Regions from separate parts of the Alteromonas sp. AWJ4_197 genome, predicted to be linked through region 1. Evidence: predicted binding sites of a transcription regulator. Region 1 holds the regulator's gene; each other region holds the start of a gene.
The links. The regulator LexA, encoded in region 1, represses DNA repair genes until DNA is damaged. The targets are predictions, from matches to a motif close to TACTGTATNNNNATACAGTA.
Positions count from the first base shown of each region.

Region 2: a site for LexA is predicted at 9,820-9,839, ahead of mutS (DNA mismatch repair protein MutS). Genes of this name have one in related genera too.
Region 3: a site for LexA is predicted at 4,784-4,803, ahead of dinB (DNA polymerase IV). Genes of this name have one in related genera too.

Region 1 covers NZ_JBSWWW010000001.1:624,414-635,251, reverse strand. The annotation lists gene ACXAGC_RS02800 (TonB-dependent receptor) at 1-92, opposite strand, end outside; gene ACXAGC_RS02795 (LacI family DNA-binding transcriptional regulator) at 469-1,488, shown strand; gene ACXAGC_RS02790 (MFS transporter) at 1,531-2,832, shown strand; gene ACXAGC_RS02785 (LysR substrate-binding domain-containing protein) at 2,857-3,324, opposite strand; partial or broken gene ACXAGC_RS02780 (helix-turn-helix domain-containing protein) at 3,340-3,507, opposite strand; gene ACXAGC_RS02775 (aldehyde dehydrogenase family protein) at 3,523-3,999, shown strand; gene ACXAGC_RS02770 (aldehyde dehydrogenase family protein) at 3,926-4,405, shown strand; gene ACXAGC_RS02765 (aldehyde dehydrogenase family protein) at 4,467-4,730, shown strand; gene ACXAGC_RS02760 (type 1 glutamine amidotransferase domain-containing protein) at 4,772-5,449, shown strand; gene lexA (transcriptional repressor LexA) at 5,707-6,333, shown strand; gene ACXAGC_RS02750 (serine hydrolase domain-containing protein) at 6,435-7,574, opposite strand; gene ACXAGC_RS02745 (YceI family protein) at 7,684-8,256, opposite strand; gene coxB (cytochrome c oxidase subunit II) at 8,664-9,749, shown strand; gene ctaD (cytochrome c oxidase subunit I) at 9,759-10,838, shown strand, end outside.
Region 2 covers NZ_JBSWWW010000005.1:32,272-43,109, forward strand. The annotation lists gene leuC (3-isopropylmalate dehydratase large subunit) at 1-209, opposite strand, end outside; gene leuB (3-isopropylmalate dehydrogenase) at 219-1,316, opposite strand; gene leuA (2-isopropylmalate synthase) at 1,317-2,876, opposite strand; gene ACXAGC_RS11810 (hypothetical protein) at 3,145-3,804, opposite strand; gene eno (phosphopyruvate hydratase) at 3,883-5,175, opposite strand; gene ACXAGC_RS11820 (CTP synthase) at 5,234-6,865, opposite strand; gene mutS (DNA mismatch repair protein MutS) at 7,032-9,605, opposite strand; gene ACXAGC_RS11830 (CinA family protein) at 9,895-10,410, shown strand; gene recA (recombinase RecA) at 10,619-10,838, shown strand, end outside.
Region 3 covers NZ_JBSWWW010000008.1:94,863-105,700, forward strand. The annotation lists gene ACXAGC_RS18325 (putative bifunctional diguanylate cyclase/phosphodiesterase) at 1-576, opposite strand, end outside; gene ACXAGC_RS18330 (serine/threonine dehydratase) at 717-1,724, shown strand; gene ACXAGC_RS18335 (amidohydrolase) at 1,728-3,389, shown strand; gene ACXAGC_RS18340 (DUF1653 domain-containing protein) at 3,465-3,695, opposite strand; gene dinB (DNA polymerase IV) at 3,697-4,773, opposite strand; gene ACXAGC_RS18350 (glycoside hydrolase family 108 protein) at 4,960-5,472, shown strand; gene ACXAGC_RS18355 (S8 family serine peptidase) at 5,926-7,548, shown strand; gene nqrM ((Na+)-NQR maturation NqrM) at 7,622-7,855, opposite strand; gene ACXAGC_RS18365 (FAD:protein FMN transferase) at 7,865-8,884, opposite strand; gene nqrF (NADH:ubiquinone reductase (Na(+)-transporting) subunit F) at 8,951-10,180, opposite strand; gene nqrE (NADH:ubiquinone reductase (Na(+)-transporting) subunit E) at 10,201-10,809, opposite strand; gene ACXAGC_RS18380 (NADH:ubiquinone reductase (Na(+)-transporting) subunit D) at 10,813-10,838, opposite strand, start outside.

The DNA of each region.
Region 1 (10,838 bases):
TCATTGGTGTTGTCCTGAGCCGCGGCATAAGTGGATGTCATCGTGCCCAGTGCGAGCAACAATGCGCGATTCAGTGGTTTTTTGTTAAACATCGGATTTTCTCCTCAGAGTGTAGTCCTTTCGGGGCTGTTATCAGCACCCGGCAAATTAACGGTTTTTATTTTTATCACTCACCGGTACGGCAGATTCCGGTGTGGCAAATGTTTAATATCTGTTAAATGTTTAACAATCATACTATGTTGATATTTAAAAAGTCTATCGTTGTCTTTTGGCTATTTGTTAAATCAGTCAAGTTTAATTTTATGATTTAATTTATGTTTATTTTACATATTCTGAATGGTTATAAATCTATTTTTATAAAATATATGCTATCGTTGTCTATTTGCGAAACTTTTTACAACTTGATGGATTCTCTGTCAGGTGTCTTCTGTGGCACAATGTGTTCATAAATAAACGAAGCTCGCCATAATGAAAACGGATAAGAATCTCACGGTACATGATGTCGCCCGGGTTGCCGGTGTATCAATTAAAACGGTATCGCGTGTATTAAATAATGACCCGACAGTCAGAGATAAAAATAAAGAAAAGGTGCTCAGTGCAGTGGCCGTTACCGGCTACCGGCCGGACCTCAATGCCAGGCGCCTGCGCACCAAACAGTCTTATCTTATTTGTCTCTTATATATGGACTATGCCTCGAACTCCTATTCGGCGAGACTGACATCCGGTGCTATCGAAGTGTGTGACGAAGCTGGCTACGATTTACTGGTGCGGCCGGTAAAAGACAGAACCTCGCTGGCGGAACAGGTTAAGGCACTGGCGGAACGTTCAAACCCTGACGGTTACATTCTTACGCCACCACTGTGTGATGATCAGGGAGTATTGTCAGTCATCGAAGCTGAACAAAAACCGGCGGTTAAAATTCTGCCTATGTCACTGGACGCCAACAGCTGCGTCTCCTGTGACATTGTGGCCGGCGTGAAAGAGGCGGTGAGTCATTTACTTACGCTGGGGCACCGCCGTGTTGCGATCATTAATTTTAACAATGTACACGGTGGCTTACTGCGTTATCAGGGCTATGAAGAAGCGCACCGCGATTTTGATATTCCTGTTGATACATCGCTGGTTTTTCAGGGCCCTATGTCGTCAGATGAAGAATATGAAAAGATTATCCGTCATCTGCTGTCCGGGGACGATCGCCCCACCGCATTTTTTACCTTCAATGATTATCTTGCCACTCTGGTTTACAAAGTGGCCAGCCAGCTGAAATTGCGGATCCCTTATGATGTATCGGTGATAGGTTTTGACGACGACCCTTCCAGTAAGAATCTGTGGCCACCACTCAGCACTGTGCACCAGCCGGTGGGCAATCTGGGACGCGCAGCGGCCGGCAAGCTGATCCAACAGCTTGTGTTGCATCGTCCCTATGAAGAGAAAGAAGATCTGACTTGTAAATACGTGCAGCGAAGCTCCTGCGGGCCGCTGCTCTGATATGAATATGCCGGTTGCTATCCCGCCCTCCGGAAGCTGCTCATGCTGACATCTTTCCAGAGACAGGCCTATGCATCCGGTGCTTTTACTAAAAGTACACTCTGGAACTTTACTGATTTACTGCTGCTTTATTATTTTGCCGATATACAGGGACTGGGGGCAGCGGCAGCGGGCCTGATCCTGATGGTGTCTCTGCTTGTATCCGGCGTGCTGGATATCTCGCTGTCTCTGCTTCTCGACAGATATAATTTGCACTACCAGAAAGTCATCGCCTCAGGTGCGCCGCTGACAGTACTGTCGTTCGCTATTTTGTTTTATCCCCTGCCGGCCGGTGCGGACTACCTGTTTACTTTTTATCTTGTGGTGACCATCCTCTTTCGCATTGGTTATGCACTGGTAGACATACCTCACAACGCGATGATGGGGTCACTGACCAGAGACAGCCATGAGCGGACACGTCTGTCTTCATCCCGCATTTTTTATAATTCCTGTGCAATCCTGCTCTTCGCCGCATTTGCCGGCGATACACTTGCCATGCTGGAGTCACAGGATAACGGGATGCGGACTATCTTGCTTATCACGGCAAGCGTGTTCATGCTGGTGAATATTTATTTATGTATTTTGCCGGTCTGGCGGGAAGGTAATCTGACAGCGGTCAAACACCCGCCTCCGCTCAGTAAAGCATTCCGTGCACTCCTGCGAAATAAGGCATTCATGGTACTGGCGGTATATTCATTACTGCCGTGTATCTTTATTCCGGTGTTCTACAAATCCGGCGTTTACTTCGCAAGCATGCTTTTTCACGACGAGAAGCTGACGACATGGTTCATTATGAGTCTGGCGGCAGGAAAGCTGGTGGCGCTACCCTGGTTTAACCACCTCTCACAGCGCATGGAAAAGCATCATGCCATGATCCTTGCGCTAGCCGGGCTGGCTGTGACTTTCCTTAGCTTTCTTCTGCTGACCCCGGCCACGATGACCGGTGCATGTGTTTATTTCGCTGTTTGTGGTTTTTTCTCAGGCGGACTGCTGGTGCTGGTGTGGTCAGCATTACCAGACACCATTGAGTACGGTGCGAGGGATCAGGGGATACCTAATCAGGCGCTTACCTTTGGCGCATTTCATCTGGTGATGCGGATAAGCGACGGGCTGTCTTTTGCTGTGATTGCCGGTGCGCTGGAATATGCGGCGCAGAGTGCAAACGCTGATATTGAGTCTGTGCTGTTTGTCGAAATCATTTCGCTGGTAGCCAGCGCAGGCTGTCTGCTCGGGGCTGTGGTGCTCTGGTTTTATCCTCTCACCCGGGCGGTGCATAACGCGTTAGCTACTGAAAAAGATAAGTAATGGCGCCGGGGGTAAACGGCGACATTACGACCATAATTGAGTGAGTAAGGTCTGTCTTGCGTGAGCAACGCGGACTTGACGTAAAGCACTGGGTAACCAAATTAGGTAGTAGTGAATTTCATGTGTACCAACTGGCGAAGGGATCTCCATGAGTTCGCTTTGAGCAATTTGCTGCTGACATAAGAACTCGGGCATAACAGACCAACCAAAGTCTTGTGCTGACAATATGCGCTTTACGGTACTTGGAGCGGCCACTGGGAGTAATTTACTGGTATAAATCAGCTCGCTTTTTAAACGATCATCTAAGGCTGGGTGGGCTGAGATTCCCAGATCACAGTGCCCCTCAAGTAACATGTCCGACACCATACTGCCGTTACCGGTGTGCATACGAATTTTCACCCCCGACTCCAATAACGGTAGCATCGGTACACTGAGTATCTCAGCTATAAAATCCGCATGTCCGACTATCTGCAAGACACCAGAGATGTCCATTGATCGAGCTCTTGCTTAAGCCAAAGCCGCCTCAGCTACTTCCAGCTTATCACCAATGTCCATGGCTAATTCATCCGCTGTGGAGGTAGGCTCGACGCCACTAGAAGAACGCTCAAATAAAGGTCGCCCAATGGCCACCTCTAGTCCTGCAATGTGTTGTGATACAGCAGGTTGCGTCAAGTTAAGTGACCGCGCTGTATAAAATTAATCCGTGATAACCATAAAGCCATTGCTTCTGCCATGAGCGAAGATTTTGGACACCGTAGCTTATATCAGTCTTACGTGGCCGATATGGTAACAACCAGTAATATGTTGCAACACGCCATCGATAATCTCGATACCTGGATGGAGGCAGAACAAACCGCCTCACCTGATCCTGAAATGCACACTGAAATACAGTTTCAACCGTTAGGGATTGTTGGTGTCATTAGTCCCTGGAATTTTCCAATCAATTTAGCATTTGGACCGTTAGCTGGTGTATTTTCAGCGGGTAATAGCGCCATGTTAAAACCTTCTGAACTGACGCCTGAGACTTCAGAATTATTGGCTGAGTTAGTGGCCCGTTACTTCGGCCCTGAAGAGCTAACCGTAGTACTAGGGGATGCGTGCTGCTGCAGAGAACCTTGTGCCAGTGACTCTGGAACTGGGTGGAAAGTCGCCTGTTATGGTGGCTAAAGGTGCTGACCTGAGCAAAGCAGTTGAGCGCACATTAACGATTAAATCCTTTAATGCAGGTCAAATTTGCCTGTCACCAGATTACGTTTTGCTGCCTGCAGAGCAAACTCAAGCGTTCAAAGCTCAAGCGCGAGAATTTATGGGACAAACCTTCCCAAGCATTCAAGAAAATACCGATTACACCGCAATCATTAACGAACACCATTACCAGCGCTTAGTCGATCTATTAGAAGATGCACGTCAAAAAGGCGCAGAGATCATCAATCTTGCGCCGCAAAATGAACCGGCTTATGACGCCTCAAGCCGTAAAATCGCTCCGCAACTAGTGATTGGGACAACCGACGATATGGCAATCATACAGGAAGAAATATTTGGTCCATTATTGCCCATTCGTCTGTATCAATAAGAGGACGAGGCAATTGATTACATCAATCAACACCCTCGCCCTTTAGCCGCCTATTACTTCAATGAGGACAGCACAGCAAGTATTTGCACAACAAACGACTTCCGGAGCGCTGGTCATCAACGACGTCATGACCCATGTATCTATTGATGAGCTGCCTTTTGGTGGTGTGGGCGCGTCAGGTATGGGGGCTTACCATGGTATTCATGGCTTCCGCCAGTTCTCTCATGCCAGGGCGGTGGTAGTACAAAGCGAAGCGGGTGTATCAAATCTTCGATTGCGAGCACCGTATGCAGACAAACAAGCAGCCGTAGACGCTTTTTTTTAATCATTGATTCATCCATATTGTTAAAAGATAGAGAGGTTTATATGAAAATCTTAATGGTACTTACATCGCATAATGAGCTGGGTAACACCGGTGAAAAAACAGGCTTTTGGTTGGAGGAGTTTGCAGCGCCTTACTACACCTTTACAGATGCTGGTGCTGAGCTGGTGTTGGCTTCACCTCTGGGGGGACAACCACCTCTGGATCCGAAAAGTGATTTGCCTGATTTTCAAACCCCTGCGACTGAGCGATTTAAGCAAGACCAACAGGCGCAGCAAGTACTGGCGAACACTGTCAAACTTGAAAACGTGTCACACACAGATTTTGATGCGGTGTTTTATCCGGGCGGCCATGGCCCCCTGTGGGATCTTGCTGAGTCAGAACAGTCTGTTTCACTGATCGAAGCGTTTGAGCGGGCAGGCAAGCCAATCAGTTTTGTGTGTCATGCCCCTGGGGTCCTGCGTCATGTAAAAACTGATAACGGCGAGCCGCTTATCAAAGGTCGTAAAGTTACTGGCTTTACTAACGGAGAAGAAGCGGGGGTGGAGTTGACTGATGTGGTGCCATTCTTGATAGAAGATGAATTCATTCGTCTTGGCGGTTACTATGAAAAAGGTGCGGACTGGGAGCCTCACGTAGTTGAAGATGGCCGATTGATTACAGGCCAAAATCCAGCCAGCTCCGAAGCTGTCGCGCAAGCCTTGATTAAACAACTTGCATAATTTCCCTCAAATTTAGCCGGTGGCGTTCTGATTAGGAGGCCCCTGGCTAAAATTTCTTGATAAGAAGATACCTTTTTATTCCCAAGGAGAACTAAAACAGCGTATTACAATGTACAACTAATGCATATCGTTGCAATGAAAACCAGGCGCTGTTAACTGCGCCCCCTGAATAAGCGTAATAATTTCGCCGGCAGCCCTTGTCAAACCAGCGCAACTGTATATACTCACAGGAACTGTATAGAAAAACAGGGCTGTTTATGCGTCCACTTACTCCAAGACAAACGGAAGTTCTCGAACTGATCAAAACCACCATGCTGGAAACCGGCATGCCGCCCACCCGTGCGGAAATTGCGAAGCAATTAGGGTTTAAATCAGCTAATGCAGCAGAAGAGCATTTAAAGGCGCTGGCCCGTAAAGGTGTAATCGAAATTCTGGCGGGTACCTCACGGGGTATAAAGCTGAATATTCCGCTGGAAGCAGAAAACGATGAAGACGCAGGCTTACCGTTAATCGGCCGTGTTGCGGCAGGTGAACCTATTCTGGCGCAGGAACATGTGGAAATGCATTACAAGGTCGACCCTGATCTGTTCCACCCCCGTGCGGATTTCCTGTTACGTGTAAACGGTATGAGTATGAAAGATATCGGTATTCTGGATGGTGATCTACTTGCCGTTCACCGAACTACTGACGTGCACAATGGGCAGGTAGTTGTTGCCAGGGTTGATGAGGATGTCACGGTAAAACGTCTGGAAAAACGCGGCCGCGAAGTTTGGCTGCATGCAGAAAATGAAGAATTCGATACCATAAAGGTGGATCTTGCTGCTGAACCATTCAACATTGAAGGTCTGGCTGTAGGTGTAATCCGCAATGCTGACTGGATGTAAGTCCTTTCGCTAAGCGCGGTGCAATAACTATTGTGTGCGCTGGCCACAGCGCTAAAAATTGGAAGGGCGATGATATAAACCATCATCGCCCTTTTTCTTTACTATTGGCTGGTATGTGCAAAGTGCAGTGTCTTGAGCGCCAGCAGAAAAACATCAGCATTGTCTTCACCACTGACATTTTTTACTACAGTAACCGCTGTTTTATGTTCACGGCAAAGAATGGTCATTGTAATGCCGCCCATACTGCCACCTGAGTGCATCACTGCATCAGGAATATCGTCCATCAAAGCCAGCGCGCTCACGTTATCTTTATACGCTTTACGTTTTTTGTAATCGCCAAAACCGGTTTTCCAGCCTATGCCGAAGCCCACGGTTTCACCATTGTTAAGCCTGGCAGGAGTAAACATGGCGCGGGTAGTCTCTGGTTTCAGGTAATCGCTTGCCACATGGGCTACAGCAAACCGGACAATATCTGACGGCGTAGAAATAAAACCGCCGCCGGCCCATTTATAGCTGTGATCCGTTTGTGGCGCATTAATCAGCTCACCTTCGTGTACGGTGTAAGGTCTCGCCCGGTGATCGATGATGGTGTACTGGTCGTCAAATACCGTGTTGTCCAGTTTCAGCGGCGCGAACACTTCTTCGTTTATGATGGCGCGGAAATCCCGGGACGCGTCAGCCCCTTCCATTGCGGCACTGACCAGTGTCCAGGCAAACGTTGAATAACGGTGATCTGTGCCGGGTGCAAACAGCAGTGGATCATCTTTAAACATCGCCAGTGCACTGTCGATATCCGGATAACTTTCATTCAGAAGGAATTCATTGGCACCTTCTTTGTAGTGCCTGATGCCTGCTGTATGTGAGGTAAGCTGGCGCAGAGTAATGACCGGTTTATCAGCAGGCCATGCGCTGACGTATTCAGTTACCGGTTTATCCAGATCAATGTTGCCCGCTTCCGCAAGACGCATTAATCCGGCCGTAGCGATGAGTTTAGAGACACTGCCGATACGCACCTTGTGATCTGTCGTCATCGGTACATGGTTTTCCACGTCGGCAAAACCGTAGCCTTTAGCCATCAGCATGCCCTTATCGTTGCCCAGTGCCATGGTTATACCCGGCACTGTGTCATGACTTACCGCTTCTTCAAACAGAGCGTTAATAGCGCCGGAAGGAAGAGCTTTGGCAAAAACAGAGGGTGTTAAAAATAACAGAAAAGAGGAGAAAACAGCGCGGCGCAACATAGAAGCAATCCCTGACAATAAAAACAATCAGACTACCGCAGTTAACAGGCCGCTACCAATAAAAAAGCCCGCTCGCGCGGGCCGGGCATCTGGACGGTGATGCGAAAACTTATTTAGCTTGTGCTTCTGTGGTGATGTGCAGCGTGACTTCGTCACTCACATTCGGTACATACATATCAATCCCGAAGTCAGAACGCTTGATGGTGGTCATTGCATCAAAACCTATCGCTTCTTTCTGTGTCATCGGGTGTACACCTGAACCATTCAGAGTGACATCCATAGTGACGGACTTAGTCACACCTTTGATCGTCAGATCGCCGGTCACTTCCATCGTCTTATCACCTGTCATTTCAACATCTGTACTGGTGAAGGTGGCAGAAGGAAACTTCGCTGCATTGAACCAGTCAGCACCGACAAATTCTTCATTCAGCTTTTTAACAAATGAATCAATGGTATCAATTTTCACCGACACATCGATTTTGCTGTCTTCCGGCGCGTCTTTGTCAAACACGATGGTGCCTTCAGCGCCGTTGATGGCGGCTGTCGGGTTAGAGAATCCGAAGTGATTCCATGAAGCGATAACGCTGGTGTGAGTAGGATCAATCTGATAGCTCACAGGCGCCGCGAATGCGCCTGCACTGATTAAACCTGAAACTAATACTGCCGGGATAAATTTATTCATTACACATTCCTTTCATAACGTTGATGTCACAAGTGTGAGGACGATTTACTTACCTATAATACGGCGTTCCTTAAATACGGATGTGTCGAAGATCTGAACGAAACATTCGAAATATCAGAATGAAGTGCTTTGACCCTGTTTCTGAGGCCACCCCGGCCATTTATTTTTTCAGAAAGACTAGACACAAGATGAAATCTGTTTAATTCTTATACCGTTGTTAACGAAAAAATAACAAAAAGAGATAAAAATTAACAGGCGGATAGCCTGATACGACAGGGTCCTGTGAGCAGGGTATTACACAAGATCCTCCATCACGGAGGTGTTGAGTGAAGAAACTCGTATGTAACGCAATGATGGTTTGGGGGTTAGCGATGTCTGTTATTCCGGCGTCGCTGCAAGCAGAAACCATGGCAACATCAGACCGGGCAGGTGAAATCAACCTGAGACAAGGTGTCACAGACATCAGTGGACAGGTGTACGACCTGCATATGCTGATGTTCTCAATTTGTGTGGCCATCGCTGTGGTGGTGTTCGGTGTGATGTTTTACTCCATGTTCAAGCACCGTAAATCCCGGGGCGCCAAACCGGCGCACTTCCACGAAAACGTGAAAGTAGAAATCGCCTGGACAGTCATTCCTTTCCTGATCCTGATATTTATGGCCGTCCCGGCAGCACAAACCCTCATCGCGATGGAAGATGCCAGTGAACCTGAAATGACGGTTCTTGTCACCGGTTCCCAGTGGAAATGGCATTACAAGTACATGGACAGCGATGTGTCCTTTTACTCCATCATGGCCACACAGCGTGAGCAGATTGAGAACAAATTCGAAAAAGGGGAAAACTACCTGCTTGAGGTAGATCGTCCTCTGGTCATTCCTACCGGACAAAAAGTCCGCTTCCTGATCACCTCTGACGACGTTATCCATTCCTGGTGGGTGCCAGATTTCGCAGTAAAGAAAGATGCTAATCCGGGCTTCATCAATGAGGCGTGGACCAAAGTGAATGAGCCCGGTATCTACCGTGGACAGTGCGCTGAACTGTGCGGGAAGGATCATGGTTTCATGCCGGTAGTGGTGATTGCGAAGAGCCCGGATGAATATAAAAACTGGATGACAGAGCAGGAAGCCATTGTGAAACAGGCGAAAGAAGAAGAGCAGCGCCTGCTGGCCATGAGCATGAGCAAAGAAGAGCTGATGAGTACCGGCGAGAAAGTGTACAACGCGACATGCGCAGCCTGCCATATGCCTAACGGTCAGGGGTTGCCGGGCGTTTTCCCTGCACTTAAAGGCAGTCAGATGGTATTGGAGGATCAGAAAGCGCACATCGATATTGTGCTTAACGGTAAAGCAGGCACGGCCATGCAGGCGTTTGGCAAGATGCTGTCCCTGAAAGATATCGCTGCGGTGATTACCTACGAGCGTAATGCCTGGGGAAATAACACCGGCGATGTGATCCAGCCTAAAGACGTTAATGCAGTAGCAACCGGTAAATAGGAGCGTGCGATGAGTAAAGCAACTGAAACTATGACGCCGGAGCACACTGCGGCACATGATGAACATCACGATGATCACCACGGACACGGCGCTCCGGCAGGCCTGATGCGTTGGGTGCTGACAACTAACCACAAAGATATCGGTACGTTATATCTGTGGTTCGCCTTCATCATGTTTCTTACTGGCGGCGCGATGGCGATGGTGATCCGCGCCGAACTGTTCCAGCCCGGTTTACAAATCGTAGACCCGAATTTCTTTAATCAGATGACCACAGTGCACGGCCTGATCATGGTATTCGGTGCTGTCATGCCGGCGTTTACCGGTCTGGCTAACTGGCTGATCCCCATGATGATTGGCGCACCGGATATGGCATTGCCCAGAATGAACAACTGGAGCTTCTGGATCCTGCCGTTTGCATTTTCCATGTTGTTAGGTTCACTGTTCATGGAAGGCGGTGGCCCGGCTTTCGGCTGGACCTTCTATGCGCCGCTGTCGACGACATACAGCAGCGACAGTACCGCGCTGTTTGTGTTCTCAGTCCATATTATGGGGATTTCCTCCATCATGGGCGCAATCAACGTAATCGTGACTATCTTTAATATGCGTGCGCCGGGTATGACGTGGATGAAAATGCCACTGTTCGTCTGGACCTGGCTTATTACTGCATTCCTGCTGATTGCTGTAATGCCTGTACTGGCTGGTGCAGTGACCATGGTGCTTACCGATAAATTCTTCGGGACGAGTTTCTTTGATGCTGCCGGCGGCGGTGATCCGGTGATGTTCCAGCATATTTTCTGGTTCTTCGGGCACCCTGAAGTCTACATCATGATCTTGCCTGCTTTTGGCATTATCTCGCAGATTGTGCCGACCTTCGCCCGCAAGCGCCTGTTCGGCTATGCCTCCATGGTGTACGCCACTGCCTCCATCGCCCTGCTCTCATTCATTGTCTGGGCTCACCATATGTTTACCACAGGTATGCCGGTGTTCGCTGAAATGTTCTTTATGTTCGCCACCATGCTGATCTCCGTACCCACCGGCGTGAAAGTGTTTAACTGGGTGGCCACCATGTGGCGGGGTTCCATGACCTTT
Region 2 (10,838 bases), on a different contig from region 1:
GCCAGCGAGCGGGTAGAGATACTGTGATCCATGGTGCCGAATGTACGGTCAGGTCGACGCACTTTGCGGCCTTTTTCATTCAAACCTGCGAAGGCCTGAGGCGAAGTCACTTCGTGGATCAGGTGACGATCGATATACAATAAGCTGTCTTCGCCAATCTGGTCTACAACGTGTGCTTCCCAGACTTTGTCATATAAGGTCTTGGCCATGACGGTCTGTTACTCCTGATTTAAAATCTGTTTGACAATTTCATCGCCGACCTGAGCCGTGGTGGACGCTTGTGCGCGTTTATTCTCAGGTAACAATTCACCGGTTAATACACCGGCTTCTAACGTGGCTACAACCGCTTTTTCGATAGCGTCTGCAGCATCTTGCAGGTTTAAGCTGAAACGCAACATCATGGCTGCTGACAGCACCTGAGCGATAGGGTTAGCAATACCCTGGCCGGCAATATCCGGTGCTGAACCACCGGCCGGCTCGTATAAGCCAAAGCCTTCTTCGTTCATACTGGCTGATGCCAGCAGGCCCATAGAACCGGTCATCATGGCGCATTCGTCTGAAATGATGTCGCCGAACAGGTTAGAGCATAACATCACGTCGAACTGGGCCGGGTTTTTCATCACCTGCATGGTCGCGTTATCAATATAGATGTGCTCAAGTTCCACATCAGGATAGTCTTTGGCGACTTCTTCAGTGACTTCGCGCCACAAACGGCTGCATACCAGTACGTTGGCTTTATCTACCGAGGTAACTTTGCCACGGCGCTTTTGCGCAGCTTCGAAGGCTGATACCGCGATTCTGCGAATTTCCCGTTTGGAGTAGCGCATAGTATCAAAGGCGTATTCTTCTTCACCTTCGCCGTCACGGCCTTTGGGCTGACCGAAATAGATACCGCTGGTCAGCTCGCGGACAACCAGTACATCCACACCGCTGGCAGCAATGTCTGCACGCAGCGGGGATAAGTTCTCAAGACCCGGATAAATTTTGGCAGGACGCAGGTTACTGAATAAATCGAAATGACTGCGAAGGGTTAACAGTGCTGCGCGTTCAGGGCGTTGTTCCAGTGGCAGGGAATCCCATTTTGGTCCACCGATTGAGCCGAATAAAATCGCGTCGGCCTGTTCACAACCTTGCAGAGTGGCTGGCGGTAATGCTTCACCTTCAGTATCAATGGCATAGCCACCGACCGGATACGCGGTCCGGTTGAAAGTCACTTTGAATTTGCTCTCAACGGCATCCAGGACCTTGTTGGCTTCCTGCATGACTTCCGGGCCGATACCGTCTCCGGCGAGTACGGCAATATTGAATTCGCTCATTTATACTCCTGCAACGCGTTCTTGTTGAATCTTTTGCTGATCAATCTGGTCAGCAACATGTGTATTGTTCAGTACGAAGATAAGGGCTTTAACCCCGGCTTCGACAATGTCTGTGGCCAGGCCGATACCGTGGAAACGGCGGCCTTTGTACTCGGCGATAACACCGACCTGGGCAAGGGCGTCAGCACCTTCACCTTTCGAGTCCAGTTTGAAGTCCACCACTTCCAGGTCTTCATGGCCCAGAATAGAAATAATGGCATTAAAGGCGGCATCCACCGGACCGTTACCGATGGCTGTTTTGGTAACGGTTTCGCTGCCGACCTGTAAACGTACAGTGGCACTGGGAATGATTTCCCGGCCAGAGTTGGCCTGCAGATAAGACAGCTGGTAATACGCGTCTTCGTGTTTTTGCTGATCGAAAAACAGCAAGGCTTCCAAATCATAGTCGTAAACCTGACCTTTCTTATCGGCCAGCGCAAGGAATGCGGTGTAAACCGTTTCCAGGTCGTAGTCTTCCGCCTTGTAGCCCAACTCTGTCAAACGGTGCTTGATAACGTGACGACCGGAGCGTGATGTCAGGTTCAGGTTGTTTTTGTTAATACCCACACTTTCCGGTGTCATGATTTCATAGGTATTTTGCGCTTTTAATACACCGTCCTGGTGGATACCTGAGGAGTGACTGAAGGCATTCGCGCCCACAATGGCTTTGTTCGACTGAACCGGCATATTACACAACTGGCTGACCAGCTTGGAGGTACGGAAAATTTCAGTGGAATTGATGTTGGTTTGCATGCCCAGCATGGCTTCGCGGGTTTGCAGTATCATCGCGATTTCTTCCAGTGAACAGTTTCCTGCACGCTCACCGATACCGTTAATGGTACATTCTACCTGACGTGCACCTTGCTCGACAGCCGCCAGCGAGTTGGCAACCGCCAGACCTAAATCGTTGTGACAGTGCACGGAAATCGTGGCTTTATCGATATTCGGTACGCGGTTAAACAGGTTGCCGATGATGCCGCCGAACTCGGTGGGTGTTGTATAACCCACGGTATCCGGAATATTTACGGTAGTGGCACCGGCATTGATGGCGGCTTCAACCATACGGCAAAGATAATCGATGTGGGTACGGCCGGCATCTTCACAGGAAAATTCTACATCATCGGTGTAGCGGCGGGCATGCTTTACTGCAGCTACTGCCATATCAACGACTTCGTCCTGAGATTTTCTGAGTTTGGCACCAACATGAATTTCAGATGTGGCGATAAAGGTATGGATACGGAATTGTTCAGCGACACTCAGCGCCTGGCCGCATGCATCGATGTCTTTTTCAAGGGCTCGGGATAAACCGCAAACCACACTGTTTTTCACTTCCCGGGCAATCATCTGCACGGATTTAAAATCACCCGGGGAAGATACCGGGAAACCCGCTTCGATGATGTCTACGCCCAGACGTTCGAGGGCCAGAGCGATCTGCAATTTTTCTTTGGCACTTAAACTGGCGGGCAGTGCCTGCTCGCCGTCGCGTAACGTGGTATCAAAGATTTTTACCTGATTCGTCATGGCTTGTACTCGTGGTGATAATTAGTAAAAAAAAACCCGTGCGATGCACGGGTTTATTGTAATTCCTCTTACTGGATGCATTCTACCCGTGCAGTCTTGCTGCCATAAGGAGTAGAAGAGAAAGTAAAAAATGTTGCATAATTATGCGAATTTCACGGGCATCCAATTGATAGCCGACAATGTAACCATACAGGGGCCACAGGTCAACCTTTCTTTGCCATCATGAATATAATAATTGGTTATATTTATCCTAACTCTGTTTGGTTGGTCAGGTATTTAAGGTGAATTTTTTCCACTTTACCGTGGTGGAAAGCAATAATTCTCTTAATGAGAGTGTGCGTGGGGCCAGTCTGCCTTTGTGATTCCAGCGGTGTCCGCAGCATGCGGCAGCCATCACAGCTTTAGTGGGTTTCAGTAACGTATAGTCGGTGTCTGTATTGTTGGCCTGACTTACACCATCAAAGGTAAACCAGCCATATTTATTGGTGTGCACCATTTCATTCTCAGGCTGGACACGGTCAATAGAGTCCAGCTCGATATGCTCTTCATCAAAGCGAAGTAATCTTACCGGTACGGGTAAACCATAGGCTGCATGGCCTGTATACCAGGTTTGCGTGTCCTCCGGCGTAATTTTATGGGCTGGACATTTAGGTGCCTGTTTACATTGCCAGGTACCGTTGTGACTGTCTACTGCAAGCGGTGTTTTGCGGTTTGCCAGATAGTGGGCTGCCCGTTGGATCCGGTGCGGAAGTGCGGCCAGTCTGCGTTGGAGGTAGGATATCTGCGCAGCGGACGCTTGTGAAAGCACCAGCAACTCGCGCTCGTACAGGGCATTACAAATTTCTGTGAAGACCGGAGAATCGTCGGTTGCGCCGGTGGCAGCAAAAATATCAGTCTGACTGGACGACGTGTGAGAACCTGACGACATGGCTACAAAGGATTATGAAGAATATCAGTAAAGTAGCATTAAAAAGAACGGGTAGCCAGCGCTACCCGTTCATAGTCATTATTGACCTTTGATTGCGCTGCGACCCGGATAAACCGCTTTGTCGCCCAGTGCCTGCTCGATACGCAGTAACTGGTTGTACTTGGCAACACGGTCAGAACGGCACAGAGAACCGGTCTTAATTTGACCCGCTGCAGTACCAACCGCCAGGTCTGCGATAGTCGCATCTTCGGTTTCACCTGAACGGTGAGAGATAACCGCAGTAAAACCTGCATCTTTCGCCATCTTGATTGCATTCAGGGTTTCGGTCAGTGAACCGATCTGGTTGAATTTAATCAGGATGGAGTTACCGATACCATTCTCAATACCACGGGACAGGATTTTGGTGTTAGTCACAAACAGGTCGTCACCAACCAGTTGTACTTTGTCACCAATCTTCTTAGTCAGGCTTGCCCAACCGTCCCAGTCACTCTCGTCCAGACCGTCTTCGATAGAAACGATAGGGTACTGTTCAGCCAGTTCAGCCAGGTAGTCACCAAAGGTTTCTGAGTCAAAAGATTTGTCTTCACCAGACAGGACATATTTGCCGTCTTTGTAGAATTCCGACGCCGCACAGTCCAGTGCCAGCGTGATGTCTTCGTTCATTTTGTAGCCCGCTTTTTCAACGGCTTCTACAATAACAGCCAGCGCTTCAGCGTTAGAGCTCAGGTTAGGTGCAAAACCACCTTCGTCACCTACTGCTGTGTTCAGGCCTTTAGCAGACAGTACTTTTTTCAGGTTATGGAAAATTTCCGCACCCATGCGCAGGGCTTCTTTGAAGCTCTTGGCACCAACTGGCTGAACCATGAATTCCTGAATGTCTACGTTGTTGTCAGCGTGCTCACCACCGTTGATGATGTTCATCATAGGTACAGGCATAGAGTACTGACCTGACGTACCGTTTAAGTCAGCGATGTGCTCGTAAAGTGCAACGCCTTTTTCAATTGCAGCCGCTTTGGCAACAGCCAGAGAAACCGCCAGGATCGCATTTGCACCCAGCTTTTCTTTGTTCTCTGTACCGTCCAGCTCTAACATTTTGTTATCAACGTCAGTTTGTGCCAGTGGATCCATGCCAGCCAGCGCCGGAGCAATGATGTCGTTTACTGCAGCAACGGCTTTTTCTACGCCTTTGCCCAGGTAACGGCTTTTATCACCGTCACGCAGTTCCAGTGCTTCACGTGAACCAGTTGATGCACCGGATGGTGCAGCGGCACGACCCATTGCGCCTGAATCAAGGTAAACGTCTGCCTCTACAGTGGGGTTACCACGAGAGTCCAGGATTTCGCGTCCTACAATGCGAGCAATCTTCGCCATTTTATTTCCTCAACGTTTGTGCAAAAGGCAACGGGAGTAAGCCTTCTGCTTTTTAGAATCAGTGATTTTCTTTCTGGTATTTCCCGGCAGCTTCTACAAATCCTTTAAACAGCGGGTGGCCATCACGGGGCGTAGAAGTAAACTCAGGGTGGAACTGACCGGCAACAAACCATGGATGGTCAGGGATTTCGATCACTTCTACAAGGCGTTTGTCGGTGGACAAACCACTTACTTTCAAGCCCGCAGCTTCAATCTGGTCACGAAGGTTATTATTTACTTCGTAACGGTGACGGTGACGTTCGTAAATCTCTTCGCTGCCGTAGGTTTCACAGACTTTGCTGCCCGGGATCAGGTGACAAAGCTGGCTGCCTAAACGCATGGTGCCGCCTAAATCTGAAGAGGCATCACGCTGTTCGGTAGAGCCGTCTGCATCCAGCCATTCGGTGATCAGGCCAACAACCGGGAACGGTGTTTTGGGATCGAATTCGGTGCTGTTTGCGTTTTCCATACCAGCTACATTGCGGGCAAATTCAATTAAAGCAACCTGCATACCCAGACAAATACCCAGATAAGGGACTTTATTCTCGCGGGCATAGCGTGCTGCTGCAATTTTGCCTTCGATACCGCGCTCGCCGAAACCGCCGGGTACTAAGATAGCATCCAGGTGTTCTAAAATTTGTGTACCTTTTGTTTCAACGTCCTGAGAATCGACATAGTGAATATTCACTGTCAGGCGGTTTTTCAGACCAGCATGTTTTAATGCTTCATTGACAGATTTGTACGCGTCAGGCAGTTCAACATATTTGCCCACCATACCGATATTCACTTCTGCAGTAGGGTTAGACTCTGCATAAAGTACCTGTTCCCATTCGGTCAGATCGGCTTCTTTGCAATCCAGACGGAAACGGTCAACAACCAGCTGGTCCATACCCTGTGCTTTAAGCGCAGCCGGGATACGGTAGATGCTGTCTACGTCTTTCAGTGAGATAACGGCTTTATCTGCCACGTTAGTGAACAGGGCAATCTTAGAGCGCTCGGTAGCCGGCAGGGCGCCAACAGAACGGCAAACCAGGATGTCCGGTTGAATACCGATAGAACGCAGCTCTTTAACAGAGTGCTGAGTAGGCTTAGTTTTTACTTCGCCGGAAGCCGGCATGTAAGGTACCAGCGTCAGGTGCATGAACATGGCGCGCTCGCGGCCGACTTCTGTACCTAACTGGCGGATAGCTTCCAGGAACGGTTGTGATTCAATATCACCTACTGTACCGCCTACTTCAACAATTGCCACATCGTGACCTTCTGCACCGTCGATAACGCGACGCTTAATTTCGTTGGTGATGTGCGGGATGACCTGGATGGTTGCACCTAAATAGTCACCACGTCTTTCACGGCGTAATACTTCTTCGTAAACCCGGCCAGTGGTGAAGTTATTACGCTTGGTCATACGGGTGCGGATAAAACGCTCGTAGTGACCTAAATCTAAATCGGTTTCTGCGCCATCATCCGTGACAAACACTTCCCCGTGTTGAATTGGGCTCATTGTGCCTGGATCAACGTTGATATACGGATCCAGTTTTAACATCGTAACGGTGAGACCACGCGCTTCAAGAATGGCTGCTAACGACGCGGCAGCAATACCTTTACCAAGCGATGATACGACACCACCGGTGACGAAAATATAATTTGTCATGCGAAACCTAAGGCTTTGGATTGTATGGCTAATGTGCTGAGAGTTGGCAAAACGGGATTCAGCACTTGGACGGCGCAATATTATAGCGAAAGAGTAGCAGGCAAACAATCTGTTTGCCTGCTGGTCTGGCGGGTTTATTTCAGGTAAGTTAATAAAGCCTTAAGTATCACGCCTGACTTAGCCGTTTTAGCGTATAAATTAAATCCAGTGCCTGCCTGGGAGAAAGCTCATCGGGAGACAAATTATTCAGTGCATCCCGCAGCGGGTCAGGCATATCGGTAAAGTGCATTTCCGATTGTCCGGCTCTGGTCGTGGGAGCACCGGAATCTGACGACGTTTTTGTTTCCTTTATGGCCGGGGCGTCTTCCTGTGGTGCCCGGTTTTCCAGTTCATGTAATTTAGCCCGGGCAGCATTGATTACCGGGCGGGGAACGCCGGCAAGCTGGGCAACCTGTAAGCCATAGCTTTTGCTGGCCGCACCGGTTTCTACAGTATGCATAAAGCGGATGGTATCGTCGTGCTCTACGGCATCTAAATGCACATTGACCACGCCTTCTTCAGAATCAGCTAATTGTGTCAGTTCAAAATAATGGGTGGCAAACAAGGTATAAGCATTAATCTCCCTTGCCAGGAAGCAGGCACATGCCCAGGCGAGAGATAAGCCATCGTATGTACTGGTGCCGCGCCCGATTTCATCCATTAATACCAGCGAGTGCTCAGTGGCATTATGCAAAATATTGGCGGTCTCGGTCATTTCCACCATGAAGGTAGAACGCCCTGACGCCAGGTCATCTGATGCACCAATACGTGTGAAAATACGATCCACACGGCCGATTTTTGCATTTTCTGCAGGTACGTAACACCCAAGGTATGCCATCAGTACAATCAGAGCGGTCTGACGCATGTACGTTGATTTACCGCCCATGTTCGGACCGGTAATAACAAGCATGCGCTGTTTGGTGTCCAGTGTTACCGGGTTGGCAATAAACGGGTCCGTCATGACCTGCTCAACCACAGGGTGCCGACCGGCTTCATAAGTGATTTCACGGTTATCTGTGAGGGTAGGGCAATGTAAGTCGAGCGCGGTCGCCCGGTCGGCAAAACACTGAATCACATCCAGTTTAGCCAGTGCTTCCGCTGTGTTTATCAGCTTAGTAAGCTGAGGCTGGAAGGCATCGAATAATCCTTCATAAAGTTGCTTTTCCAGAGCCAGCGCCCGGCCCTGACTGGTCAGTACTTTATCTTCATGTTCTTTCAGCTCAGGCGTAATGTAACGCTCGGTGTTCTTCAACGTTTGACGGCGGATATAATCTGCCGGGGCAGCGCCACTATTCGCGCGGCTTAATTCGATAAAAAAGCCATGCACTTTGTTATAGCCCACTTTCAGTGTAGAGACGCCGGTACGCTCCCGTTCTCTGACCTCCAGAGCATCCAGGTAGTCCGTGGCTCCCCTTGACAGCGCCCGCAATTCATCAAGCTCTTCATTAAAACCTTCAGCGATAACACCACCATCGCGGATGACAACCGGAGGGTTATCTACGATAGCCTGATTTAACAGGCTTTGTAATTCAGGATAGGTGCTCACAGCATTGGCCAGATCTGCACATAACGGGTCCTCAAGAGAGGATAACTGGTCGAGTAGTCCGGGCAATTCGTTAAATGCATTGCGTAAACGGGAGAAATCCCTGGGACGGGCCGAACGCAGGGCTAACCGCGCCATGATACGTTCTATGTCACCAATGCGTTTTAGTGTATCTGCGATATCTTCATGGCCCTGTTCAATCAGTTTGCCGATGGCCTGCTGGCGTCGGGTGAGCTCATAATGATCGGTAATGGGGGCGTGCAAATAACGCTGAAGAAGCCTGCTGCCCATGGGGGTGGCGGTAGAATCCAGCACGCTGAACAGGGTATTTTCCTGACTACCTGATAAATTGGCGGTTAATTCCAGGTTTCTTCGCGTGGCTGCATCTAGCTGAATACGTGTTTCCTGCTGTTCACGATGAATACTGCGAATATGGGGCAGGGCAGTACGTTGGGTATCTTTAACGTATTGCAGTACACAGCCGGCTGCGCCGGTGGCTTTATCTAAGCCGTTGATCCCGAAACCATCCAGTGATTTGGTGCCGAATTGCTGATTGAGTTGCTCTGTTGCCGTTTGCGTATCAAACTCCCATTCGGGACGGCGACGTAAACCTTTTCGTTTTTCAATAAGAGATAAACCTTCGAATCCTTCCGGATAAAGCAGTTCCGCAGGATTAAGACGTTGCAACTCGGCCAGCAATTGTTCGTCGCTGTCACATTCAGCCACCAGAAAACGCCCGCTGCTGATATCGAGGGTGGCAACGCCGTACTGCATACTGTGACCGCACACTGCAGCAAGCAGGTTATCACGGCGCTCTTCTAATAATGCCTCATCGGTGACTGTGCCCGGGGTGACAATACGCTGAACCTGACGTTCTACCGGCCCTTTGCTGGTGGCAGGATCGCCAACCTGCTCACAAATCGCCACCGATTCGCCCATTTTTACCAGGCGCGCCAGGTAACCTTCCACCGCGTGATAAGGCACTCCCGCCATAGGAATGGGTTCACCGCCGGATTTGCCTCTGGCTGTTAATGAAATATCCAGCAGGTGTGCGGCCTTTTTGGCATCGTCATAGAAGAGTTCATAAAAGTCTCCCATCCGGTAAAACAGTAAAATATCAGGATGTTGTGCTTTTATGGCCAGATACTGGCGCATCATCGGCGTATGTGATTCCAAGAAAACCTCTTTGTTTATTCTGGCGCGATGTTGCTAGTTGTGAAGGGCGCGCGGTCGGGGGGCGTAATTGCATTTGAAACCGTCTGCCGCATGGATGCGGCAGCCGAGCCCCCAGGGATGGGTTTACGGCGTGTTTCAAATGCAGTTACGCTCCCCCTACCATCAGCGTACTTCACTACAAAGCTTTCATCAGGCCAACTTTCTGTCTTTACAGTTTGCTAAATGTGTAAAATGGTACAACGGAATTAATTCATTGGTGAGTATTATTCGTATGAGCGCAGATTTTTCAACTGTTTCACAAGACAGTGCGTTACTTAAACAGGTGGTCGCCACCGGAGATGTGCTTTGCCGGCGGAACTGGCATGTATCCTGTGCTGAGTCCTGTACCGGTGGTGGAATTGCTTACGTATTAACTTCTGTTTCCGGTAGTTCTGACTGGTTCAATCAATCATGGGTCACTTATTCAAATGAGGCTAAGCAATCACTTATTGGGGTGAAAGCTGAAACGCTTGCGGAATTTGGCGCGGTGTCGGAACAAACTGTAGCTGAAATGGTGCAGGGTGTTGTTCAGGAGAGTGGTGCGCAGGTTGGCGTGTCGGTGAGTGGTATTGCAGGGCCTGGCGGCGGTTCGGCGGAAAAGCCGGTGGGTACAGTTTGGTTTGGCTTTATGATAGACGGTGAACTCATCACGCAGCGTCACGTATTTTCCGGTGACCGGTTAACCGTGCGGGAACAGGCCATCGCCCATGCGATTTCTTATCTGTACCAACGACTGGTTGCTGAATAAAACGGGATTTGACAGACTAATTGTGAAATCTTACTTGACTGTATGCTTATACAGTATAAAATGCATTCAACATTCGAATTTCGTTTCGTGAGTTACTGAAGCGCTGACCGAATCATATTTTGCGGAAGTTAAAGAATAACAGAAGTAAAAGTGGCAGCGTAAAACGACAGGGTAACTACCGGACAGTCATTATCTTGAGGATAATATCGTGGACGACAACAAAAACAAAGCTCTTTCCGCCGCTCTTGGCCAAATTGAAAAGCAATTTGGTAAAGGTGCCATTATGCGTCTGGGTGACAATCAGGCGCATGATATCGAAGCCATTTCTACCGGTTCACTTAGTATCGATATTGCACTTGGAATAGGCGGTTTACCTTGCGGGCGTGTTGTTGAAATCTACGGTCCTGAGTCATCAGGTAAAACAACTC
Region 3 (10,838 bases), on a different contig from region 1:
CCCGACCATGGCGTTAAGAATTTCACTGACATCGAAAGTGGCTACCAGGAAACCCAGTTCAGGCTCCTGCGTACTGATGGCGCGGGCGTATACTAAGAAATAATGGCCACTTGTCCGTGACTGCACCAGCATACTCTGAAAATCATCAGACAGGCGAAGTGAAGGGAGCCTTAGCGGCAACTCTTTCCTTTCAGGCTTTGCAAAGCCGGCAGCTTCTGCCCCCTGCCCTTCCGGAATAGTCATCCAGCGGATCTTCCCGCTTCTGTCTGTCACAGACAATGACGTATAGCCGTGCTGAATATTCATCAGCGACACAGCCTGAACGTTGAACCAGTCAATTTCATTGGGAGAGAAAGCAGGCCAGGTCTGCATCAGACTGATCATTGCCTGACGACGCTCTGCAGAAAACAGTTCAAGGCTGTTTTTCAGCTGACTGGCCAGTGAGGTGGCCTTGGATATACGTGACTGGCGTTCATCGTTAATGAGGTAAAAGCCTGCCGCGACGAACAGGAAACTCAATAACAAAAACAGCATGAACGGGAGCAGGTAAACCCTGCTTTTCTTTCGTTCTGGCATCACATCACTACCCGGCTATGTTGAAACCGGGGAAAATACTACAAAAGTATGAAGCTTTTATTAAGTCGCAGCATCACAGAAACAGTGATAGTGTAGAAGGTTGAAATAGCGAAGACTATCAAGGAACAAAAGTGACAGATATCCGCCTTCCCACCTTCGATGACGTGCATGCGGCGTCATTACGGCTTAAGGGAAAAGTAAGCCGCACACCTCTGCTGGAATCCTCATTATTAAACCGCTGGCTGGGTCAGCGTATTTTGTTTAAAGCAGAATGCCTGCAAACTACCGGCGCATTTAAAATGCGCGGTGCAACAAACTTTATCAGCAAGCTGGCAGAGCAAAATGCTCTCCCTTCACGCATTGTGGCAAACAGTTCAGGTAACCATGCCCAGGCCGTGGCTTATGCTGCTGCACAACAGAATATTCCAGCAACGATTTACTCCACTGAAAATATCTCTGCGGTAAAAGCCGCTGCGACTAAAAGCTATGGCGCGACACTGGCGTTGTACCCTACGCGGCCCGAAGCCGATGCAGCGGTGGCCGAAGCAGCAAAAGAAGAAGGAACTGTATGGATCCCGCCCTTTGATCATCCGGATATTATCGCCGGTCAGGGCACAGCATGTATGGAAGCGCTGGAAGATGCCGGTAAAGTGGATGCCGTATTTGCGCCTTGCGGCGGCGGTGGCCTTATCAGTGGCACCTTACTTGCTGCCAGAGCCCTGCAACCGGATGCCAAAGTCATCGGCGCAGAACCTCAGGTAGCCAACGATGCATCGCGTTCTCTGCAAAGCGGTATTATTGAATCACTACCGGGGCCCGCAAACACGCTCGCAGACGGTGCGGCCACACCTGCAGTTGGCTTGCATACCTTCCCGCTTTTACAGCAACTGAATGACTTTTACGAAGTTGATGAAATCCAGATTGCCTACTGGACCCAATGGTTACAACATTTGCTGAAACTGCATGTAGAACCCACCAGTGCCATGAGCATGGCAGCGGTAACCTCATGGGCACTGGAAGCACCAAAAGGCCAGACCGCCCTGGTAATACTTACCGGCGGTAATATCAGCCAGCAGAGCATGCAAAAAATCTGGGCGACAGACTATTTACTTCAGCCACCTAACTTAACTGAACAGGAGCAGGACTAAGCCATGTCATTGTTTAAACGTTCATTACGGTGGAGTGCCGCCGTATTGCTTACTGCCTCATTTAACTCCCTTGCCGGCACGACATTAATCAATAATATCAGCGGCTATACCCTGAATAAAAAAGGCGAGCTGATCGCCTTTTCTTCAATGCTGATAGAAAACGGCAAAGTGAAAAAACTGGATCCGGAGTCTCCCCGCGCCGATGCAGTTGTAGATGGCTATAACAATGTCTTACTGCCCGGTCTTATTGATGCCCACGGTCACCTGCTTGGCCTTGGCAGCAGTTTACTGGAAGTGGATGTCCGTGAGAGTAAAAGTGCGCAGGATGCGGCTAAGCTGGCTGCTGCCTACGCATTTGCCAATCCGGAACAGCGCTGGATCACTGGCAGTGGCTGGAATCAGGAAATGTGGCCGGACCGCAGCTTCCCGGACGCAGGCATTCTGGATAAAGCGATCCCGCGTCGCCCGGTGTGGCTGACCAGAGTTGATGCCCATGCAGGCTGGGCCAATTCAGCCGCATTAAAACTGGCCGGTATTACCCGTGATACGCCAGACCCGGTGGGCGGAAAAATTATGCGTGATGCCGGTGGTAATCCTTCTGGCGTGCTGATTGATAATGCCATGGGATTGATGGAAAAGGTGATGCCTGCCCCGGGCGCAGAACTTTACCATCAGCAGTTAAATGCCGCCTGTCAGCATTTACTGTCTGTGGGTGTTACCGCCATGCATGACGCCGGTGTACCTCATCAGGTTTACGATTTTTATCTGGCCCGTGCGGCAGAACAATCGTTGCCGGTACGTATTTACGCCATGGTCAGTGCTACAGACAAGGACCTGGACGCCATGCTGGATAACGGACCGGTACGCAGCAGTGACGATTTTCTGTTTATCCGCAGCGTAAAAGCTTATGGTGACGGCGCACTTGGAAGCCGTGGTGCGGCTTTGCTGGCTCCCTATACCGACGATCCCCATCAGACAGGTTTACTGCTTACCCAGCCTGAAGAAATGGCTCCCCTGTTCAGTAAAGTCATGAACGCCGGATTTCAGCTCAACTTTCACGCTATCGGCGACCGAGCAAACCGTATGGCGCTGGATCAATTTGAAAAGGAAATGAAAAAACATCCTGATGCTGACTTCAGAAACCGTATTGAACATGCTCAGGTGATTCATCCCGACGATCTGCCCCGGTTTGCGGAGCTGGGTGTACTGCCTTCCATGCAGCCCACCCACGCTACCAGCGATAAGAATATGGCAGAAGACCGCCTCGGAAAGGATCGCATGGCCGGTGCATATGCGTGGAAGACGTTGCTGGATTCAGGGATCCCCATTCCGCTGGGTTCAGACTTTCCTGTAGAGCTGGCCAATCCGTTTTACGGTATTCATGCTGCCGTTACCCGTCAGGACAGAAACAACCAGCCGGTAAAGGGCTGGTATGCTCACGAAGCGATGACCGTTCAGCAGGCTTTCAGAGGTTTTACGCTGGATGCTGCCTACGCCGCACATATGGAAGACAGTCTGGGTACGCTGACCCCGGGGAAATGGGCTGACTTTATTCTTGTGGATCAGGATATCTTCGATGTGGATCCGAAAGATATCTGGCGCACCCGGGTGCTGCAAACCTGGACAGCCGGAATTAAGGTATTTGATGCTGAACGCAACCAGTAACGGCCAAAACAGCGGATACAAGTAATTCAAAAGGGGCGCTTTGCGCCCCTTTTGTGATTTTATTCTACCGGATGATTAATCCCGGTCCTGCTCTTCAATATGTCTGAAGCGGGGAACCGTTTCTCCGTTCACTTCCACCTGCTCAGTGAACATGGTCAGCGGACGGACCCAAAGCCCTTTTTCACCATATTCCGGCCGGTACACCACCAGTTCCGATTCATCTTCTGAGTGCTTAGCCACACCGATGACAGTATAAAAGTTGCCTTTGTAATGTTGATACGTTCCGGGCACAACCGGCTTTGACATATTATTCATCCTCCAGTGGCAATAGCAGTTGCTCTGCCGGCAAACCGCCGGCTAATCCAATGTGAATGCCCACCAGCCTGACACCCCGGCCTCTGGCCCGCTGCCACGCTTCATCCAGCAATTCATAAAAAAATGCTTCTTCGATATCGTGATGACGGTGCTCAACGGTGGTTTGCTGGAAGTCCTGAAACTTGAGCTTCACGCCCTGAGATTTTATCAGACATTTCCGCTCACCGGTCTTTTTTAAATGCCCTTCAATGCGTTGCTGCATCTTCTCCCACAACACAGGCAGTACCGCCTTGCATTCATCAAGTGTATGCAAATCGCTGCTGAAGGTACGTTCCACTCCGATTGATTTTCTTACCCGGCTGACATTGACATCCCGCTCATCCACACCGTGAGCACGGTTCCACAGCACTGAACCGAATTTCCCCAGCTCTTTCTGCAGACGTTCAAAGGGATATTGCCGGACATCATTACAGGTAGTCAGGCCCAGACGCTGCAACTTCTGCTGTGTGACTTTGCCCACGCCGGGAATTTTTGACAGCGACATATTTCTGACAAATGCATCCAGCTTATCCGGTGTGATCACACATAACCCGTCCGGTTTATTTTCGTCACTGGCTACCTTAGCCACGAATTTGCATGATGCCACACCAGCCGAGGCAGTCAGATTCAGTTCTTCTTTAATTCGCCGGCGGATATCCTGTGCTATGAGTGTGGCGCTGCCGTTAAACAAAGTGGTGTGAGTGACATCCAGATAGGCCTCATCCAGAGACAAAGGCTCGATGAGGTCGGTATAGTCATTGAAAATTTCACGGATACGCTGACTCTCGCGGACGTACATATCCATTCTGCCGGGTACAAGAATGAGCTCAGGGCACAAACGCTTTGCATAGGCTGTTGCCATGGCAGAGCGCACACCAAATTTTCTTGCCGGATAGTTACACGTTGATATCACGCCACGGCGATCGGCGCTGCCGCCAATCGCTATGGGCTTATTGATCAATGACGGATTGTCGCGCATTTCAACTGCAGCGTAAAAGCAATCCATATCAACGTGAATAATCTTTCGCACTCTGCCACCACACTGTATATATGAACAGCATTTTAGCGGATTATGTCAACTATGCCAGTGCAAAGTTCAACACCGAATAAAAGGTCAAAATATTGCAAAAAGTTAATACAACAGGATTGTAAAACCTTATTGAAAAGATAAACTGGTAATAAGCGTAAAATTTAACCATTCATCAGGGAGGATGTCATGGCTGCTTTTTTACCCGCCTTTGAAAAAATGATTGATAACGAAGGGGGCTATACACTTCATCGTGTGGAGGGTGACCGCGGTGGTGCTACCTACGCCGGTATAGCCCGCAATTTTCATCCTGACTGGGAAGGCTGGCCACTACTTGATGCCGGCGTCCCCGACAGTCAACTGATGCCTCATGTCGCAGCGTTCTACCAGCAGCACTTTTGGGAACGGATCCGCGGAGACTTTATTGATTCTCAACGTGTAGCTGAAACCCTCTTTGATTTCGCCGTTAATGCCGGCCTGTCTGCAGCGTCGAAACTGGCTCAGGAAGTTGCTGATGTGTACGTTGACGGGATCATCGGTACGAAATCCTTAAAGGCCATCAACAACATGCCACCGGAAGTATTTCTGCATGGCTATGCACTCAAGAAAGTCGCCCGTTATGCGGAAATTGTTAATCATAATCCCTCACAGGCAAAGTTCCTTCTTGGCTGGATAAACCGGACACTGAAAGGTATTGCATAGCAAACCTTTCCGGCTCCGCCCCCAGATACGCTATCGTCCCTTTTTCCTGATTACATATTTACACAAAATTTAAGTTGGATTTCGGGATAAATCTGTTTTTATTTATCTTTTTCTTAACTTAAATTTTAGTCAGTTTTTGTTTCTCCGCTGCCCGTAATGTCTGGCCGGCATACCAATACCCCCGTTTTTTATACGTATTAAATGCCATTCATAGTTATACGGCTATATGCGTAACTCCCGATAGACTTAAGTAGTATGGATTTCGAGCTGCAGAAAAAAGCAGCGTTTACAACGTTTGTGCATAGCCGGTTTATTTCTCCTGAATGACAAGCTGACGGAACAGTTTTTGTCATCACTAAAGCAGATAAACCGATGTGTACAGACCCGGTAAAAATACCCCGTAGTAACACGCCACAGAGCGGGAGGGGATAACAACAAGACAGGAAAAAAATAATGTCCATATTACGCACATTACCATCCAAATCGGTACTCGCTACATCGTTAAGTTTAATCACATTAACCGCTACTGCAGCGTCTGCCGGCAACGGGCCGGTCAGTGTTTCCCCTGAACCACTTACCTTTGAGCAGTTAAAGAACCTGCGCCAGGATCTGCGTTTACAGGAAAGCAATGAACGCTACATTGTCACCTTTAAAAATGGTAAAGGCGCAGTGGCGGGCAAAGGCAGCATTAATGCCAGTGATAAGGCGCTGGATGTAGCATCAGTGAAATCTGCCATACAACAGGCAGGTGGCAAGACTCTTAAAGTGATGGAACGCCATGGCATGGCTGTCGTCACATTAAACAAGAAAGCACTTAACGCCCTGCGCAAGAATAAAGATGTTGATATCGCCCCTGATCTGGTGCGGGAGTTAATGGCCCAGTCCACGCCATATGGCTACACCATGATACAGGCGAATCAGCTAATCCAGTCTGATACCAGCGCCCGCAAAGTCTGTATTATTGATACCGGTTATAATCTGGGTCATCCGGATTTACCGGGCACCAATGACGGGGTAACCGGAATTGGCAATAACAGTGCAGTGGGTAACTGGTATAACGATGGTAACGGCCACGGAACACATGTTGCCGGTACGATTGCCGCCTATGACAATTCAGAGGGTGTGATCGGTGTCTATCCCGGTGCCAGCCTGCATATTGTGAAAATATTCAACGACAACGGTGACTGGACTTACGCCTCTGACATCATCACTGCTATCGACCAGTGTCAGGATGCCGGCGCTGATGTGGTTAACATGAGTTTAGGGGGTTCAGGCTCGTCTTCGGCAGAAGCGTCTGCCATGCAGGGTTTCACAGACGATAACATGCTGCTGGTCGCCGCAGCCGGTAATGCCGGCAACAGTTCACTGTCTTACCCTGCCTCCTACGATGCCGTAGTGTCTGTTGCAGCAGTTGATTCCGGTAAAAACCGCGCCAGCTATTCACAGTACAACTCACAGGTGGAAATTGCCGGCCCCGGCAGTTCAGTCTACTCCACCTATCCGGACAGCTCCTACGCCACCCTGAGCGGCACATCTATGGCCACGCCACACGTTGCCGGTGCGGCGGCCCTGGTGTGGAGCTTTCATCCCCAGTGCAGCGCCACGCAGATTAGAAACGCGTTAAATGCCACCGCAGAAGATCGTGGCAGTTCAGGCAGAGATAATCAGTACGGTTACGGCATTGTGCGGGTAGCGGAGGCGAACAGCTACCTGAATAACAACGGTTGTGATGGCAGCAGTAACGGCGGTGGAGACCCGACCGATCCGGGTGTGGAACCGGTATCAGGACAATTAACAGGATTATCAGGTTCACGGTCATCCTGGGATCGCTACACCTGGGATATCCCGGCTGGCGTTTCCACGATGACAATTCAAATCTCCGGCGGCAGTGGTGATGCCGATCTGTATGTGAGATACGGCAGCCAGCCTTCCACATCGGCCTATGATTGCCGTCCTTACAAGAACGGCAACAGTGAGGTATGCACGTTTACTGCACCGGCTGACGGCACCTGGCATATCGGCCTGAGAGCTTACAGCACTTACAGTAACGTAACGTTAAGTTACAGCTACGAGTAGAAACAAAAAAAAGGCCGGACATTCGTCCGGCCATTTTTATCATCACTTGATGTGTACTGATAAACCTGAAAATTTACAGGATCTGGTTATCCTTCCACTCAGCAATTTTTTTCTGTCTGGCTTCTTCACGCTCCAGGCGCATCTTCTTACGGTCACACGGCTCAGGACAATCACAGGCTTTCTCAATACCCAGTGCGCCTAAACCGCCGCAACTACCGGAAATGGACTTCTTCTGGATCAGATAACCCACGGCCATTGCCAGTACCATGGCAAGAAAAAACACAAACGCGAGGATAAATGTAGACATCATCGTCTCCTAATTCTTAACTTCAACCATAGTATCAAACTCAGGAGATGCATACTCCTCAAAGCCATCTGCTGTGCGACGAATTAAGAAAACGGCAAGATGTTCTTTCTCCGCCAGCGCTTTAGCTTCATCCCACCCCATCACATTGAACGCAGTGGCAAGGCCATCAGCAGTCATAGATGACGGGTCCACCACCGTTACCGATACCAGATTATGAGTAATGGGTTTACCGGTTCGGGGATCAATCAGATGAGAATAACGCTTACCGTCCATTTCATAGTAATTGCGGTAATCCCCTGAGGTGGCAATGGCATTCGTACCAATAGAGACAATTTTCTGCACCGAGCGTTCCGTTGAGACCGGCTTCTCAATGGCTATTAACCATTCCTCACCATTCCCCCGCTCGCCTTTAACACGCATTTCACCGCCGATTTCCACCAGGTAGTTGTGCAGATCATGCTTTTCCATAATCGCAGCAACCTGGTCTACACCGTAGCCTTTGGCAATAGTCGACAGGTCGACATAAACCATTGGATGCGTTTTCTTCAGACCCTGTTCTGAAATACTGATTTTATCCAGCCCGACATACTCTCGGACTTCAGAAATCTGCTCTTCAGATGGCACCTTTTCAGGACGTTTGTTCGGACCAAATCCCCACAAATTCACCAGCGGCCCCACAGTTACGTCCAGTACGTTATGACTTAGCTTGCCGAGCCTGATAGCTTCAGTCACCACCAATGACGTTTCGTCACTTAACGGAAAGGGCGTGGTGTAACGATTCTGGTTAAAACGGGATAATTCTGATGTAGGGTCATAGGTCGACATCAGTTTATTAATTTCTACTAACCGGGCATCAATGGCCTCTTGCAGACCATCAACCTGACCACGCTCATCCACTACATACTTAACATTGTATGTGGTGCCCATGGTATTTCCGTGTAAATGCACAACCTGTTTGGCTTCCTCACCACAGGCACTAAGAAAGAGTACAACGAAAGCAAGTACACTAAAACGCAGATACTGATTAATCACTTCTTATCCTTATCTATTAAAAAAGGGGGCGATGCCCCCTTTTTCAATTATACCGTTTGCTGATTAACCACCAAAGTCATCAAGCAGGATATTTTCGTCTTCTACCCCAAGATCTTTCAGCATGTTGATAACAGCTGCGTTCATCATGGGAGGACCACACATATAGAATTCACAATCTTCAGGAGCAGGGTGATCTTTCAGGTAGTTCTCAAGCAAGACATTGTGGATGAAGCCGGTATAGCCATCCCAGTTATCTTCAGGTTGAGGGTCAGAAAGTGCAACATGCCATTCGAAGTTTTCATTCTCGGCAGCCAGCTCATCGAAATCTTCTACGTAGAACATTTCGCGCAGTGAACGGGCACCATACCAGAATGTGATCTTACGATCGGTTTTCAGACGACGAAGCTGGTCGAAGATGTGTGAACGCATAGGTGCCATACCTGCACCACCGCCAACAAACACCATTTCTGCGTCAGTTTCTTTCGCGAAGAACTCACCGAACGGACCAGAAATCGTTGCTTTATCACCTTCTTTCAGGCTCCAGATGTACGAAGACATTTTACCGGCAGGCAGAGTCAGGTTATTAGGCGGCGGCGTAGCAATACGCACGTTCAGCATAATAATACCTTCTTCTTCCGGGTAGTTCGCCATGGAGTAAGCACGGATAGTTTCTTCGTCGACTTTAGACTCGATGTCGAAGAAACCAAAGCGCTCCCAGTCACCGCGGAACTTCTCAGGAATGTCGTAATCTTTGTACTTCACGTGGTGAGCAGGTGCTTCAATCTGAATGTAACCACCAGCACGGAAAGGTACGCTTTCACCGTTAGGAATTTTAAGCTTAAGCTCTTTGATGAACGTGGCTTTGTTGTCGTTAGAAATAACTTCACAATCCCACTTCTTAACACCAAAGATTTCTTCTTCCAGTTCGATCTTCATGTCCTGCTTAATAGCAACCTGACATGATAAACGGCAACCTTCACGGGCTTCACGCTTAGTGATGTGGTCAAGTTCGGTTGGCAGAATTTCACCACCACCTTCTTTGATGTCTACACGACACTGACCACAAGAACCACCACCACCACATGCAGATGATACGAAAATACCCGCTTCAGCAAGTGCGCCAAGCAGTTTACCGCCAGGCTGCGTGGTAATCGCTTTTTCAGGATCATCGTTGATCATGATGGTCACGTCACCGCTTGGTACTAACTTAGATTTGGCAAACATGATAATAAATACCAGCGCCAGAACGATGACAATGAACATGCCAACGCCAAGTAACATTTCTATACTCATTTATATGCTCCTCTGCGTTATTACAGTGCGATACCAGTGAAAGACTGGAAGCCTAACGCCATCAGACCTGCGATCATGAACACAGAGCCCAGACCACGTACACCATCTGGCATATCAGCATATTTCAGTTTTTCACGAACAGCGGCCAGCAGAACGATAGCTAACGCCCAGCCCATACCACTACCTACACCGTAGACAATACTTTCAGTGAAGTTATATTCACGTTGAACCGCGAATGCCACACCACCGAAGATTGCACAGTTAACTGTGATTAGCGGAAGGAAGATACCCAGAGCGTTATATAACGCAGGGAAAAACTTATCTAACGCCATTTCCAGAATCTGTACTAACGCAGCGATAACGCCGATAAACGTCAGGAAGTTCAGGAAGCTTAAGTCTGCATCAGGGAAACCGGCCCATGCCAGCGCACCCGGAGCAAGAATGTTTACATAGATAACCTGGTTTACCGGTACAGAGATACCCAGTACCACAATAACGGCTACACCCAGACCCATCGCTGTTTTTACTTTCTTAGATACGGCCAGAAACGTACACATACCCAGGAACAACGACAGCGCCATGTTCTCGATAAAAATCGAGCGAACGAATAAAGACAGATAATGTTCCACGAATTACTCCTTAGGCTCGACTTGTTCCG